4 regions of the Massilia sp. PWRC2 genome follow, and region 4 is predicted to be linked to each of the others. Evidence: predicted binding sites of a transcription regulator. Region 4 holds the regulator's gene; each other region holds the start of a gene.
What was found. Region 4 encodes sigma-54, which starts transcription at its own class of promoters, with help from an activator protein. Its sites were predicted from a motif close to TGGCANGNAANCTGCTTT; they were not measured.

Region 1: a site for sigma-54 is predicted at 2,440-2,457, ahead of ACP7BZ_RS13520 (PEP-CTERM sorting domain-containing protein). Genes of this name have one in related genera too.
Region 2: a site for sigma-54 is predicted at 1,247-1,264, ahead of ACP7BZ_RS19285 (PEP-CTERM sorting domain-containing protein). Genes of this name have one in related genera too.
Region 3: a site for sigma-54 is predicted at 1,685-1,702, ahead of prpB (methylisocitrate lyase). Genes of this name have one in related genera too.

Annotation. Positions count from the first base shown of each region.
Region 1 covers NZ_JAFCUW010000006.1:127,576-131,472, reverse strand. Annotated here, with positions in the region: gene ACP7BZ_RS13525 (Tex family protein) at 1-1,645, opposite strand, end outside; gene ACP7BZ_RS13520 (PEP-CTERM sorting domain-containing protein) at 1,760-2,395, opposite strand; gene ACP7BZ_RS13515 (DEAD/DEAH box helicase) at 2,813-3,897, shown strand, end outside.
Region 2 covers NZ_JAFCUW010000011.1:18,894-22,790, forward strand. Annotated here, with positions in the region: gene ACP7BZ_RS19280 (c-type cytochrome) at 48-917, opposite strand; gene ACP7BZ_RS19285 (PEP-CTERM sorting domain-containing protein) at 1,307-1,957, shown strand; tRNA gene ACP7BZ_RS19290 (tRNA-Arg) at 2,065-2,140, shown strand; gene ACP7BZ_RS19295 (MBOAT family O-acyltransferase) at 2,391-3,897, shown strand, end outside.
Region 3 covers NZ_JAFCUW010000002.1:312,085-315,981, forward strand. Annotated here, with positions in the region: gene prpR (propionate catabolism operon regulatory protein PrpR) at 1-1,521, opposite strand, end outside; gene prpB (methylisocitrate lyase) at 1,747-2,631, shown strand; gene prpC (bifunctional 2-methylcitrate synthase/citrate synthase) at 2,688-3,854, shown strand; gene acnD (Fe/S-dependent 2-methylisocitrate dehydratase AcnD) at 3,883-3,897, shown strand, end outside.
Region 4 covers NZ_JAFCUW010000009.1:157,606-161,502, reverse strand. Annotated here, with positions in the region: gene lptA (lipopolysaccharide transport periplasmic protein LptA) at 1-154, shown strand, start outside; gene lptB (LPS export ABC transporter ATP-binding protein) at 151-909, shown strand; gene ACP7BZ_RS17810 (RNA polymerase factor sigma-54) at 930-2,420, shown strand; gene hpf (ribosome hibernation-promoting factor, HPF/YfiA family) at 2,500-2,856, shown strand; gene ACP7BZ_RS17800 (enoyl-CoA hydratase/isomerase family protein) at 2,963-3,897, shown strand, end outside.

The sequences.
Region 1 (3,897 bases), on a different contig from region 4:
TCAAGGCGGCGCGCGAAGCGAACGCGCCTTTCGCATCGCGGTAGCTGACGATGCTTTGCGCCACGCTGGCCGACAGTCCCGACACCCGCGCCAGCAGCGGCGCCGAGGCCGTGTTGACATCGACCCCGACCGCGTTGACGCAGTCTTCCACCACGGCGTCGAGCGCGCGCGCCAGCTGCGACTGCGAGACATCGTGCTGGTACTGGCCGACGCCGATCGATTTCGGATCGATCTTGACCAGCTCGGCCAGCGGGTCTTGCAGGCGGCGCGCAATCGACACGGCGCCGCGCAGCGACACATCCATGTCGGGCAGTTCGCGCGAGGCAAATTCGGACGCCGAGTAGACCGAGGCGCCTGCTTCCGAGACGACAATTTTGGTCAGTTTCAGTTCCGGCCGCTGCTTGATCAAGTCTTGCGCCAGCTTGTCGGTTTCGCGCGAGGCAGTGCCGTTGCCGATCGAAATGAGCGACACCTGGTGTTTGGCGGCCAGCTGACCGAGCAGGTGGAGCGCGCCATCCCAGTCGTTTTTTGGCTGGTGCGGATAGATCACGGCGGTATCGACCACCTTGCCGGTGGCGTCGACCAGCGCCACCTTGACGCCGGTGCGCAGGCCCGGATCGAGGCCCATGGTGGCGCGCGGTCCGGCCGGTGCGGCCAGCAGCAATGCCTTCAAATTGAGGGCGAACACGTCGATGGCGTCCAGTTCGGCCTTGTCGCGCAGCGCGCCCATCAATTCGGTTTCCAGGTGCATAAAACTTTTGACGCGCCAAGTCCAGCGCGCCGTGTCGCTGAGCCATTTGTCAGCGGGCCGGCCGCCGTTCTTGATGCCGAAGCGGGCGGCAATGCGCCCTTCGCACGGATTGAGCGGGGCATCCCATTTCGGCTTTTCCACTTCGGTGTCGAGCCGCAGGATGACGTCCAGGACCCCTTCGCGGCGTCCGCGCAACAGCGCCAGCGCGCGGTGCGAGGGCAGCGTCGCCAGGTTTTCTGCGTAATCAAAATAATCGGCAAATTTCTCGCCTTCGTCCTGCTTGCCTTCCACCACTTTCGACTGCACCACGCCATGTTCGCGCACGTACTCGCGCAGGGCGGCCAGCAGGGTGGCGTCTTCGGCAAAGCGCTCCATCAGGATCTGGCGGGCACCGTCGAGCGCGGCCTTGGCATCGAGCACGCCCGGATTGTTGCCGTCGTCACTGCTGAAGGGGGCCCGCAGATAGGCGCCGGCGGCCGCTTCGGGCAGCAGCGTGGGGTCGGCCAGCAGTGCCTCGGCCAGCGGCAGCAAGCCCGCTTCGATGGCGATCTGCGCCTTGGTGCGCCGTTTTTGTTTATATGGCAAATACAAGTCTTCCAGCCGGGTCTTGTCGACGGCGTGGGCGATGTGCTCGAGCAGCGCGGGGGTCATCTTGTTTTGCTCGGTGATCGAGCCGATGATGGCGGCGCGCCGCTCCTCGAGTTCGCGCAGGTAGCGCAGGCGCTCTTCCAGCAGGCGCAGCTGGATGTCGTCGAGGCCGCCAGTGGCTTCCTTGCGGTAGCGGGCAATAAACGGCACGGTGGCACCCTCGTCGAGCAGGGCAATGGCGGCGGCGACCTGGACCGGTTTGGCGGCCAGTTCTACGGCGAGGCGTTGTTCAATGGAAGGGAGCATGGGCACATCCTGGAAGTCGAGGCAGGATGATACCGGCTATGCAGCGAAGTGAACACCTGCTTGCCGCCCGACAGCGTAAAAATCTGCCGGGCAGGCTGCCGGCACCGTGCAGTCTTACGCCGACTTGAGGCGGCGCCCCAGCAGCCAGAGTGCGCCGGCCAGGCCGAACAGCCAGATGGACGCTGGTTCCGGCACCGATGCCGTGCCGGTCGAAAACAGCGTGGCCGAATAGGTGGTGGCGCCATCGGTGTTATTCAGGGTCACCAGCGTGAACAGGGCAGCGGTGGGGTCAAAGCCGGCAAAATACAAAATGCCATTACCAGAGAGAATCAACGCGGCGGCGGCGGTGTCGCTGCCAGGCACCCGGGTCACCGTCAGCGGCGCCGTCAGGCTAAAAGAAAAGAGGTCGGATGCGATGATAAAGTTGCCGTCCGCCGTGAAATCCTCAAACGACAAAATGTCATTAATGGTCCCGCACGGTGTGACAACGTTGGGAATGCAGACATAGGCGTTCAGGGCACCGGTGCCGGCATACCCGGTCAGAATGCCGGCCATGTCCGGGCTGGGCGAACCGGGCAGGGCGAAATCGAGTCCGCTGGCATTGGCCACCGAGCCGTCGCCACCGACCACATACAGGGTGCTGCCGGTACTTAACTGACTGCCCACCGCAATCGGGGTTGCCAGCGCTGGCTGCGCCGCGGCCAGTAGCAGCGCCAGGGCGCCGATCATGCGTGATAAATAGTGTTTCACCGTCGTCATCCTTGAAGTGAAATGGAAAGTGCCGCCTGGCAGAGGGAGCAAAAAATGTGCCAAAAAAATAAAAGCCATCGATTCAATAAATTAACTTTTTATTAATATTACGCTTGCATATGGCATAAATTATTCCGACAGCTAACTGCCAGTTACTAAATTATTCACGGAAAATATAGAGACACTTTTATCAAGGGGAGGGCGCGGCCCGGAGGGCGGGGGCCACTGCGAGCTTGCGGCGCCGTCGCTGTATCGCCAGCTTGTTTTACCGGGCCGTTCAGGCGATGATGTCAGACGGCCGCTGCCAAATGTAACTACCCAGCGCTTTCAACGGCGACCGCCGCTGTCCCGACGCCTGCGGGCAGGATGGCGCATAATGTCGCGTCTTATCTTTTTTGATACGGAATGCAAAGAACGATGCACACTTCGGATGTACGGCGCGATGACAGCATGGATGCCCGGCGCGATACCCCTGGCGGAGCGTCAGTGGCACCGGCGTCGCTCATGCCTGCCAGTCCGGGCGGCGCGCCCCTGGCGGCGCCCGTGGCCGGCTGGCTGCAACGGGTCGACGCCGCTGCCCACCCCCGTCCCAAGCTCAATGTCGACGTCAAGGACCCCAAGCTGGTCCAGTACAAATTCGTCTATGTGCTGGCGCCCACCAGTGGCGGCCGTCACGTCGCCTTGTGCCTGTGCAAGGCGCGTTTGCGGCCCAATGGCGAAGTGGCGGCAGCGAGCCCGGTGAGCGAAGTGTTTTCCCTGCTGTCGGCACCGCCCGCCTATCTGCAGGGCGACGATGAAGACCTGGTGCGCTTTTTTATCGCCATGCGCAGCGGCGCCTCGCAAACGAGCACCGCAACGGAACCGAAAGGCAAGATCGGCGCCATCCTGCTACAAATGTTGTTAGAACAAGACAAATTATTGTGGGCAAATTCCTGGCCAGACATGGCGAATGGCCTGGTCTATCCGCTGCAGGCGGGCGCGGTACGCAAGGCCAACCTGGTGTGGCGCGACGAAGGCCGCAGCGCGCGCCTGGGCTGGCAGGTCGAGCCGCCACTCGGCGCCACCCATAGCGCCGCCGACCAGATCGATTACATGCTGCCCACCGATCCCCCGTGGTATATCGACAACCTGTCATGCGGCCCGCTCGAGCTCAACCGCGGTGGCGTCGACATCTCGCTGGCCGAACTGCAGGCGCTGGTGGCGCAGGCGCCGGTGTTGACCGGCAGCGACAAGAAACGGGTATCGCAACTGTTGCTGGCGCACGGCTTGCAACAATTGATGCCCTTGCCGCAGCCACTGACCCAGCGCCTGCGCGACGATGTCATACCGCAAGCCTGGCTGCAGCTCGACAGTGTGCAACTGGCCGAGGGCGCCACCCAGCGCTGGCATGACGTCGCCGTGCTGTCTTTCGATTATGACGGTGAGCGGGTGTCGTTCGACCCCGACCAGCGCGTGGTGCGGCAGCTGGGCGAGGTCACCGAAGTGATCGCCCGCAACAGTGC
Region 2 (3,897 bases), on a different contig from region 4:
CGCGTGCCATTTCAAATCGCCCTCTGAAAGGGCGCAGCCACGCGCACCTACTTTGCCGCACTCGCCAAGTAGTCGACCGCTGCCTTGACTTCGGCGTCAGTAGCGGAGGAACCTCCCTTTGCCGGCATTACCCCAGCTTTGCCTTGAAATCCCTTGATCGCGTGCTCATACAGCACTGCATTTCCTTGTGCCAGGCGTGGCGCCCAAGCAGCCTTGTCGGCAAACTTGGGCGCGCCTGCGATGCCTGCACCGTGGCACGCAACGCAGGCGCCGTCGTAGATTTTTTTGCCGCTGTCGGCGCTGGCAAGAATGGCTGGCACAGTTACTGCGGCAGCTGCAGCTGCTGGAGCAACGGCAACAGGAGTAACGGCGGCAGCAGGGGCCGCTTCGGCGGCCCCTGCTGAGCTAGCGGGGGCAGGCGCGACCGGCTCCTTGAATGCAGCGCCGCTCTTGTTAGTCATGTAGACAACGGCTCGCGCTACTTCGATGTCGTCGAGATCGGGGTTGCCGCCTTTGGCAGGCATGGCGCGGATCCCTTCGATGGCGTGCTTGACTAAGATATCGTAACCCTGACCAATGCGCGCGGCCCAGCCCGCACTATCGCCAAGCTTGGGCGCACCTGCGGCACCGGAGGCGTGGCAGGCAGCGCAGATGGCGGCGAATACCGCCTCACCGGACTGCAGTACTTTTGGCGCGCTGGCATCGCGGAAAGTGTAGCCGGCGTCGGCCACTGGCTGAAGGCGGGCGACGATGGCCTTGCTGTCCTGGCTATCGGAACCAGCGCCAGTCAGTTTTTCGGTGGTGACGAACGACACCAGCAAAATGATTCCAATGACCGTGACGAGGAAGAACCCAGCCACGGCAGCGACGAGCTGCTTGGGAGTGCGGATTGCGGATTCGTTATGTGCGTCGCTCATGAAAGTCCTTAAAACAAACTATAAATTTGCCCAATCGCGCAATTGTGCTTGAGACATTGCAAACAATCGCTCGCCGATTATAGACCCAAAGACATCCATTTGAAACGAAATCAGGTGTTGCGTCGCCACATGAAAACAGCGTCCACCAGAGGCTCGCTGACGATACTTGGGCGATGAGACCGCAAATCGAGGCCGATCAGCCTGGATACCTTAAAGGAAAGCAAAAGCGGGCAAGTTGATCGGTAGCCGGTGTCGAAAAACTTTACAGTGAACGTTTCGTACGGGGTCTCCTTCTGATAAGTGACTGAATTTTATAAGAAATAAAATGATGGAACGGAATTTGCTTACCCATGGACGGTCGCTGTTTGCGCTTTACCGGAGTAATTTTCATGAAAAATATATTCGTCGCTACTCTGCTGTCTATCGCGGTTTGTATCGGCCTGGTTTCCACCGCATCGGCGTCACCCGTCGTAATGCTGGGTAGCAATTACTCGCTGTACCTCAATGGTTCGGTAAGTGGCAATGCCCGTGACCTCACATCACAGTTTAACGCCGCGCCGAGCGAGTTTTCCCGCAACGGCTTGGCGCTAACGGTCAGCGAAGTCGACATTGACCAAGGCAACGGTGTCAACCTGATCTCATTGACGCTGCTGGCCACCGGTCCCCTTTTTCCCGATGCTGCTGATTCTGTTGAGCTTGGTGTGGGCGTTTTCGGCGACGGAATCGATCTATTACGCCAAGTGAAGCTGACGCAGGCTACGCTCGATCTGTTCGACGCCGACGGCAGCCCGTTCACAACCTTGGAGCTGCCGATTGATGGTGCGGCGTCATGGGACGGCATTTACCCTTCCATCTTCAACGTCATCTCATTTTTCCCTGACGGAATCCCTATTTTCGGATTTTCCTTTAATTTTACCGTGACCGGCGAAGCAGATCCGACAACGCCCCCTTCCGATGTGCCAGAGCCAAGCAGCTTGATGTTGTTCGCCGTCGCGATATTTGCAGCCGGCCTTTGGCCACGTAGCAGGACCGTACGCTAAGCCATCGTTCAGTGAAGCGTCTGAAAGCGCGCTGCGTCCGTTAGCAACATTTTCAATGGACGGCAGGTCGGAAAAACGGTATCCTTCGGCTCTGTCTAGATGTCAACGCGGCTGTAGCTCAGTGGATAGAGTATTGGCCTCCGAAGCCAAGGGTCGTGGGTTCGATCCCCGCCAGCCGCACCATTCGACTTCACCTGCACATCAAAAATTTCCCGTATAGCTGATACGTAATAGCTATGTCGAAGCGTTGCGAATTGGTACAATTTAAACTTGACGTATTCTAACGAGTGTTAAATACTGTCATGTGTGACACCCTTGGTACGCCACGCCCTCGTCATGCAATGCCTCCTATTTGATAGGTCGACATCACGTCTTCACCTTTCAAAATTCGCTCTATCCACCGTCTCACTCAACTCAATTAGGTAATAGCAGAATGCTGTTCAATTCTTACAGTTTCCTGCTAATTTTCCTGCCTGTTACGCTGGTCGGTTTCTTTTTTTTCAATCGAAATAGCCAATTCTGGGGCGCCGCGTGGCTCGCAGCCGCTTCAATATTTTTTTACGGATGGTGGGACTACCGTTATTTACCGCTGCTGCTCGGTTCAATTATTTTTAATTACTGGAGTGCGCTGAATTTACGGACCGGGCCAGTACAGATCCGCCGCCGAATATTGATCGCAGCCATTTGCGCCAACCTTGCGCTCCTGATCTACTACAAGTATGCAGGTTTTTTCGCCACTTCGCTGGCGAACCTCCTTAGCTTGCATAGAGTGATTTTTCACATTATTCTGCCGGTAGGAATTTCGTTTTTTACGTTCACTCAGATCGCTTTTCTTGTTGATACTTACCAGGGTAAGGTAAAGGAAAGCCGTTTTATTAATTATTTGTTGTTCGTAACATACTTTCCGCACTTGATTGCTGGTCCCGTGCTTCATCATAAAGACATGATGCCGCAGTTTTCTGACCCGAAACTTTTCCGTCTTTCCGCGCAATCCGTAGCCATTGGAGTGACCCTATTTTTCATCGGTCTTGCCAAAAAAGTGTTGATTGCAGACAACATATCGCCCTTCGCCTCGGGTGTCTTTGACGGCGGCACTGCGCCAACGATGCTAGTCGCGTGGTCAGGTGTGCTGGCGTACGCTTTTCAGCTGTACTTTGATTTTTCCGGATATTCCGACATGGCAATCGGACTGTCTAGGTTTTTTGGTGTTCGCCTGCCATTGAATTTTGATTCGCCTTATAAGTCTGAGGATATTGCCGAGTTCTGGCGCCGCTGGCATATGACGCTATCGCAGTTTTTGCGGGATTATCTTTATATTCCCTTGGGCGGTAACCGACACGGCAACGTGCGGCGCTCCTTGAATCTGATGATAACAATGGTACTCGGCGGGCTATGGCACGGCGCTGGTTGGAATTTCGTAATCTGGGGATTTTTACACGGTGTTTTTCTCAGCATCCATCAGCTATGGGCTAGGTTGGCGCAATTCTTACATTTTCCAGTGCACTCGGGTATGTGGAGACTCGCAGGTACTATAATCACCTTTCTTGCAGTTTGCGTGGCTTGGGTGTTTTTTCGCGCATCTGATTTCCAAACCGCGTGGATCATTCTCCAAGGTATGTTTGGTGCGAATGGTATTGCACTGCCGGATTCAATATTTCGTCACCTGGCGCCAATGCAGAGGTACTTTGAAATACTCGGCGTAACGAGCTATTTGGGCGGAGGATCGGTCTTCGTCGAAAGCTGGAGTTGGATTTTTGTTGTCGCGATTATCATCTTTGCGTTTCCTAACACTCAGCAAATTCTTAACCGCTTTGATCCCGCGCTTGATTTCCGGCGTAATCCTGAGGTCGGAGGTGACGCTATGGCGCGAATGTTCACGTGGTATCCTACGCGTAGCTGGGCAGTTGTCACCGCCGCGCTGGCACTCGCGAGTTTGTTGT
Region 3 (3,897 bases), on a different contig from region 4:
GTCGCGACGGCCGTCAAAACGGGTCAGCAGCGCCTCGATCGACTCGGGCTGAGCTGGCGCCGCCGCCGTGCGCGCCAGCTCCGGCGCCACCTTCAGCAAAAAGCCCTGGGTCAGTGCCTGCAGCGGCTCGGCCGCCAGGTACAGGGCCACGCGCTGCGCCACATTATTGAGTTCGCGAACATTGCCGGGCCAGTCGTAGTGCTCGAGCAGGCCGGCACACGCCTGTACTTCGGCGTGCAGATTGGGGTGGGGACGCGCGCCCAGCGCTGCCAGCGCGTGCTTGAGCGCCCACTCGGTCAGCGGCGCCACGTCGAGCGCGCGCGCGCGCAGGGGCGGCAGCACCAGCCGCAGCACCGCCAGCCGGTAATACAGGTCGGCGCGAAAACGGCCGTCGCGCACGCGCTGTTCGAGGTCGCAGTGGGTGGCGCTGATCACCCGCACGTTTACCGCGATCGGCCGGGTGCCGCCGACCCGCACCACTTCGCGCTCTTCCAGCACGCGCAGCAGGCGCGTTTGCAGGGGCAGCGGCATTTCGCCGATCTCGTCCAAAAACAGGGTGCCGTGATTGGCCGCTTCGAACAGCCCCGCATGGCCACCGCGGCGCGCCCCCGTAAACGCCCCTTCCTCGTGGCCGAACAGTTCCGATTCGAGCAGCGACTCGGCCAGCGCGCCGCAGTTGACGGCGACAAAAGGACGATTCGCCCCAAGGCTGCGTGGCCCTTCGCGGTGCATGGCTTGCGCCGCCAGTTCCTTACCGGTGCCCGTCTCACCCTCGATCAGTACCGTTGCCGGCGATTTGGCGAACAGCACCACCGCCTGGCGCAGCTGTTCCATGGCCGCCGAATCGCCCTTCAAATCGTTCAGGCCATGGCGCGCGCGCAGGGTATCGGTGACCACCGTGCGGCGGCCGCGGCGCGCGTCGGCGGCGGTTTGCCGCGCCAGTTCAAGTGCATCGTCAAACGCCTGGCGGATCGATGCCGCCGAATAGACGAAGACGCCGATCAAGCCGGCTTCCTCGGCCAGGTCGGTAATCAGGCCGGCGCCGACGATGGCGGTGACGCCTTCGGCCTTGAGTTCATGGATGCGGTCGCGCGCATCCTGTTCGGTCACATACGTACGCTGGGCGATGGCCGCGCCAAAGGTGGCGGAAAAATCGGCCAGCGCCGGCAGCGCCGCCTGGTAGCTGATCACGCCGATGCGCGCGGCCACTTTTCTCGCCCGCGCCAGCGCCGCCATCATGTCGTAACCGCTGGCGCGCGCCACCACCACCGGCGCCGACAGCCGGCCTTTCAGATAGGCCGCATTCGAGCCGGCGGCGATCACCACATCGCAACGCTCGCTGGCCATGCGCTCGCGGATGTGGCGGGCGGCGGCATCGAAGCCGAGATTGATCGGCTCGATCGTCGCCAGGTGGTCGTACTCGAGGGTGATGTCGCGAAACAGGTCGGCCAGGCGCGATACCGACACCGTCCAGATGACGGGACGGTCGAGGTCTTCGGTGGCAGGGGCAGGGGAGGACATGACGCCATTCTACGCCACTGGTGTTTCATGTTTCAAATTGGCTGCACCATGAAACGCTATCTGCAACACGCGGCGCCGGCAAGCGCCGTGCCCCTCTCGCCTTGGTGTTTGATTTTAAACAGGTTTTCGCCAGTGACCGGGGTGATGTTGCCGCCAGATTGCATGGCACGCCACTTGCAATGGCTTCTGCATAGCCTGTTCACGTAGCATTTTTGGAGAATACCGATGAGAGAATCACGAGGCGCGCTGTTTCGCCGTGCCGTGCTGGAAGAATCGCCGCTGCAAGTCGTTGGCACCATCACCGCCTACACCGCCCGCATGGCCGAGCGTTCCGGCTACAAGGCGATTTATCTGTCGGGTGGCGGCGTCGCCGCCAATTCGCTCGGCTTTCCCGACCTCGGCATCAGCACCCTCGATGACGTCATCACCGATGCCCAGCGCATCACCGATAGCTGCGGCCTGCCGCTGCTGGTCGATATCGACACCGGCTGGGGCGGCGCCTTCAATATCGCCCGCACCATCCGCCACATGATCCGCGCCGACGTCGCCGCCGTCCACATGGAAGACCAGGTCTCGGCCAAGCGTTGCGGCCACCGTCCTGGCAAGGAAGTGGTCAGCACGGGCGAAATGGTCGACCGCATCAAGGCTGCCGTCGACGCCCGCCACGATGAGAGTTTCGTCATCATGGCGCGTACCGACGCCCTCGCCGTCGAAGGGCTCAACGCCGCCATCGACCGCGCCTGCGCCTACGCCGAAGCGGGCGCCGACATGATCTTCCCGGAGGCGATCAACCAGCTCGAGCAGTACCGCCAGGTGCGCGCCGCCGTCAAGGTCCCGATCCTCGCCAACCTCACCGAATTTGGCGCCACCCCCCTGTTCACGCTCGACGAGCTGCGCGCGCATGATGTCGATATCGCCCTGTACTGCTGCGGCGCCTATCGCGCCATGAACGCCGCCGCCCTCAATTTCTACACCACCCTGCGCGCCGAAGGCACCCAGAAAAGCGTGGTGCCGACCATGCAGAGCCGCGCCGACCTGTACGACTACCTCGGCTACCACGAATACGAACAGAAGCTCGATGCGCTGTTCGCCCAGGGCAAAGAGAAATAATATAAACGATTTACATAGAAGCGCCGCACCATACCACCTCACTGGAGCAGACCAGCATGACCGATACCACCGCAGCAAAAGAGCCAGTCGCCTTCAAGCCAAAAAAATCTGTCGCCCTGTCCGGCGTCGCTGCCGGTAACACGGCGCTGTGCTCGGTCGGCAAGACCGGCAATGACTTGCACTATCGCGGCTACGACATCCTCGACGTCGCCACCAGCAGCGAATTCGAAGAAATCGCTTACCTGCTGGTGCACGGCAAACTGCCGAACGGCGCCGAACTGCACGCCTATAAAACCAAGCTGAAAAGCCTGCGCGGCTTGCCGCAGGCGGTCAAGTCGGCGCTCGAAGCGCTGCCGGCGGCGGCCCATCCGATGGATGTGATGCGCACCGGCTGCTCGGTGCTCGGCTGCACGCTGCCGGAAAAGGACGATCACAATGTGCCGGGCGCGCGCGACATCGCCGACCGCCTGATGGCCTCGTTCGGCTCGATGCTGCTGTACTGGTACCATTTCAGCCATAACGGCAAGCGCATCGAAGTCGAGACCGACGACGATTCGATCGGCGGCCACTTTCTCCATCTGCTGCACGGTAACAAGCCATCGGCCGCCTGGGTCAAGGCGATGCACACCTCGCTGATCCTGTACGCCGAACACGAATTTAACGCTTCCACGTTTACCGCCCGCGTCATTGCCGGCACTGGCTCGGACATCCATTCGGCGCTCACCGGCGCCATCGGTGCGCTGCGCGGCCCGAAACACGGCGGCGCCAACGAAGTGGCGCTGGAGATCCAGGAACGCTACGAAAACCCCGACGAAGCCGAAGCCGACATCCGCCGCCGCGTCGAGAACAAGGAAGTGGTGATCGGTTTCGGTCACCCTGTGTACACCGTGTCTGACCCGCGCAACGTGGTGATCAAGGAAGTGGCGCGCCAGCTGTCGATTGAAGCCGGCTCCACCAAGATGTTCGACATCGCCGAGCGGCTCGAAACGGTGATGTGGGACGTCAAAAAAATGTTCCCGAATCTGGACTGGTTCTCGGCCGTGTCGTACCACATGATGGGCGTGCCGACGGCCATGTTCACGCCGCTGTTCGTCATCGCACGCACCTCGGGCTGGTCGGCCCACGTGATCGAGCAGCGCATCGATAACAAAATCATTCGCCCAAGCGCCAACTACGTCGGTCCTGAAGACTTGACGTTCACGCCGCTGGCCGAGCGCAAATAAGGTGACACAACCCGTGAACCATCCCATGATGAATACGACCCAT
Region 4 (3,897 bases):
CGAGAACGATGTCAGCGGCACCACCAAGGCCGATGGTGGCCGCGTACGGATGGTGATCGAGCCGAAGCTGCCGCCGGCGCCAGGCGCAGCGCCGGCACCAGCACCTGCATCAGCACCAGCGCCAGGCGTTCCCGCAGCGGCGAAAAAGCCATGATCGAAGCGAAATCGTGTGGCAGCACGCTGATCGTGCGCGGCCTGCAAAAAAGCTATGGCAAGCGGCTGGTGGTGCGCGACGTCTCGCTGCAGGTCGAGTGCGGCGAAGTGGTCGGTTTGCTGGGGCCGAATGGCGCCGGTAAAACCACCTCGTTCTACATGATCGTCGGGCTGGTGCCGTCGGACGCCGGCACCATCGACATCAGCGGCGTCGACATCTCGCGCCTGCCGATCCACCGCCGCGCTGCCCTCGGCCTGTCGTATCTGCCGCAGGAAGCGTCGGTGTTTCGCAAGCTGACGGTGGAAGAGAATATCCGCGCCGTGCTCGAGCTGCAAAAAGTCGACGGCAAGGCCTTGACCAAAGCGCAGATCACCGAGCGGCTCGACAGCCTGCTGGCAGATCTGCAGATCGACAAGCTGCGCGACAACCAGGCTTTGTCGCTGTCGGGCGGTGAGCGCCGGCGGGTGGAAATCGCCCGGGCGCTGGCCACCAACCCGCGCTTCGTGCTGCTCGATGAACCATTCGCCGGGGTCGATCCGATCGCCGTCATCGAGATCCAGCGCATCGTGCGCTTTTTGAAAGAGCGCGGTATTGGCGTCCTCATTACCGACCACAATGTGCGCGAGACGCTGGGTATCTGCGACCGTGCTTACATCATCAACCAGGGCGCCGTGCTCGCTTCGGGCAGCCCTGACGACATCATCGCCGACGAGTCGGTGCGGCGCGTGTACCTGGGCGAACACTTCCGCATGTAAGCATCCGTCAAAAGCGAGCCATGAAACAGTCACTTCAACTACGTACCTCGCAACACCTGGCGCTCACGCCGCAGCTGCAGCAGTCGATCCGCCTGCTGCAACTGTCGACCCTCGAGCTGCACCAGGAACTCGAGCATCTGTTGTCCGACAATCCCCTGCTCGAGCGCCTCGACGATCCGCTCGACCACTCGGTGCGCCTGCTCGCCGACGGCGCCGTCGGCGCCAGCGGCAATGCCGAAGCACCTGAAGTGGGCAACCAGGATGCACCGCCCAACGCCGATGCACCGGCGGCCGACGCCGACAGTGGCGAAGCGGTCGACATGGGTGGCGAGAGCACCCAGGACACCAGCGCCGACAGCGAAGACTGGAGCGAAGCGTCGCGCAACAAGTCGCCCGACGACGAGGAATCGCGCCCGCAGATCGAAGCGACCGCCACCACCCTGCGCGAGCACCTGTCCGAACAGATGCGCCTGGCGATGCTGGAACTGCGCGACCGCGCGCTGGTCGAACTGATGATCGATGCCCTCGACGACAATGGCTATCTGACCGAGTCGCTCGAAGAGATACTGGAGCGCATGCCGGCCGAGCTGGAGATCGATGCGGACGAACTGAAAACCGCGCTCTCGCTGCTGCAAAGTTTTGATCCCGCCGGGGTGGGCGCGAGGAATGCCGGCGAGTGCCTGGCGCTGCAGATTCGCCGCATGCCGGCAATCGCCATGGTGACGCGCCGCATGGCGCTCGAGATCGTCTGCAAGCACTTGACCTGGTTCGCCCAGCGCGAATTTAACAAGCTCAAAAAAGCGCTCGCTTGCGATGACGAAGATTTGCGCGAGGCGCAAGTGGTGATCCGCCAGTGCAACCCCCATCCGGGCGCCGGTTTCGGCGCCGGCACCTCCGATTACGTGGTGCCCGACGTCATCGTGCGCAAGGCGCGCGGCGGCTGGACCGTCAGCCTGAACAATGACGTCATGCCGCGCCTGCGGGTCAACAATATGTACGCCAGCCTGCTCAAGCAGGGCAAGGGCGAGGGCCAGATGGGCGCCCAGTTGCAGGAAGCAAAGTGGCTAATCAAAAATATGCGGCAGCGTTTCGACACCATCTTGCGGGTCGCCGAAGCAATTGTGGAGCGGCAACGTAACTTTTTTTCGCACGGCGCGGTCGCCATGCGTCCCCTTGTGCTGCGTGAAATTGCTGATACACTGGGCCTACACGAGAGCACTATCTCCCGGGTAACCACTCAAAAATACATGCTGACCCCGCATGGAATGTTTGAGTTGAAATATTTCTTTGGCAGCCACGTGGCGACCGACGCCGGCGGCGAAGCATCGTCGACAGCGATCCGGGCACTCATCGTGCAATTGACAGGAGCGGAAGACCCGAAGAATCCACTTTCAGACAGCAAGATCGCAGACATGCTGGGGGAACAAGGTATGGTCATAGCGCGCCGCACGGTGGCCAAATACCGTGAAGCGCTGAAAATCCCGCCCGTCGCTCTTCGCAAGAATCTGTAGATCGTTTTTTCAGTGTTCCTCTGCGTCCCGCTTTATGCGGTTTGCATGAACAGGAAGCGACATCATCAAAGGAGTGTGTATGAATCTCACAATCAGCGGACATCATCTTGAAGTGACCCCAGCCATCCGTGAATACGTACAGAGCAAACTGGAACGCGTCCGGCGCCATTTTGATCAAGTGATCGACATTGCCGTCATCCTCACCGTCGACAATCTGACTGAAAAAGAAAAACGGCAAAAAGCCGAAATCAACCTCCGACTTCCGGGCAAGACCATCAACGTTAACGCCCTGTCGCACGACCTGTATGCCGCCATCGACGGCTTGATCGACAAGCTCGATCGCCAGGTCATGAAATACAAAACCCAGGTCCAGGACCACGATCACCAGGCCATCAAGCACCTGTCCGAAGAAGAACTGCCGGCCGCTGCTGCCTGAGTCACCAGGTCCCCTAATATGGATGAGGGCGCCCGCGGGCGCCCTTGTCACGTCGGGCGTGCCGGCGTCGCTGCTAGAATAGGTGTTTTCCCCTCTCTCTGCCGCCATGACCGACTTCGTCAAGACCCGCATCGCCAACCGCACCGCCATCATCACGCTCGACCGTCCGCGCACCCTCAATTCGCTGTCGCTGGAAATGATCCGCGCGCTCACCGACGTGCTGCTGGCGTGGCAGGATGACGATGCCATCGACGCCGTGGTACTGCGCAGCAGCACCGACAAGGCCCTGTGCGCGGGCGGCGACATCCGCTATTTTTACGACGTCGGCACGCTGCCGACCACCGGTGGCAGCGCCTCGCTGGAAGATTTTTTCACCGAAGAATACCGCCTCAACCACCTGATTCACTTTTATCCGAAAACCTATATTGCCCTGATGGATGGGGTGGTGATGGGGGGCGGTCTGGGCGTGTCGGAAGCGCACCGCCAGCGCGGCTTGCGGGTGGTCACCGATGGCAGCAAACTGGCCATGCCGGAAGTGAACATTGGCCTGTTTCCCGATGTGGGCGGCAGTTATTTTCTCAGCCATGCACCGGGCCGGCTGGGGTATTACCTGGCACTGACGGGCTTGACCGTGCGCGCCGCCGACGCCCTCTATTGCGGCCTGGCCGACACCTTCGTGCCGCAGGCACAGATGGCGGCGCTGCTTGAACTGATCGAGACCACCCCAGGCACCCAGCTGCGCGCTGCGGTGGCGGCGTTTGCCGCGCCGCACCGGGCCGCCGCCGACGCTGCTCTGGCGCCGCTGGCCGAGGCGCGCGCCGCCATCGACCGCCATTTTAGTCATTCCACCATTGAAGCCATCATTGCTTCGCTGGCCACCGACGACAGCGTACTGATGCAAAAAGCGCTGGCCGCCATGCACAAGCGCTCGCCGCTGCTGTTAAAAGTGACCCTGCAACTGTTGACGCGCGGCGCCAGCCTCGATCTCGCCGATTGCCTGCGCATGGAACGCATCCTGGTGCGGCGCAATTTTGAACATGG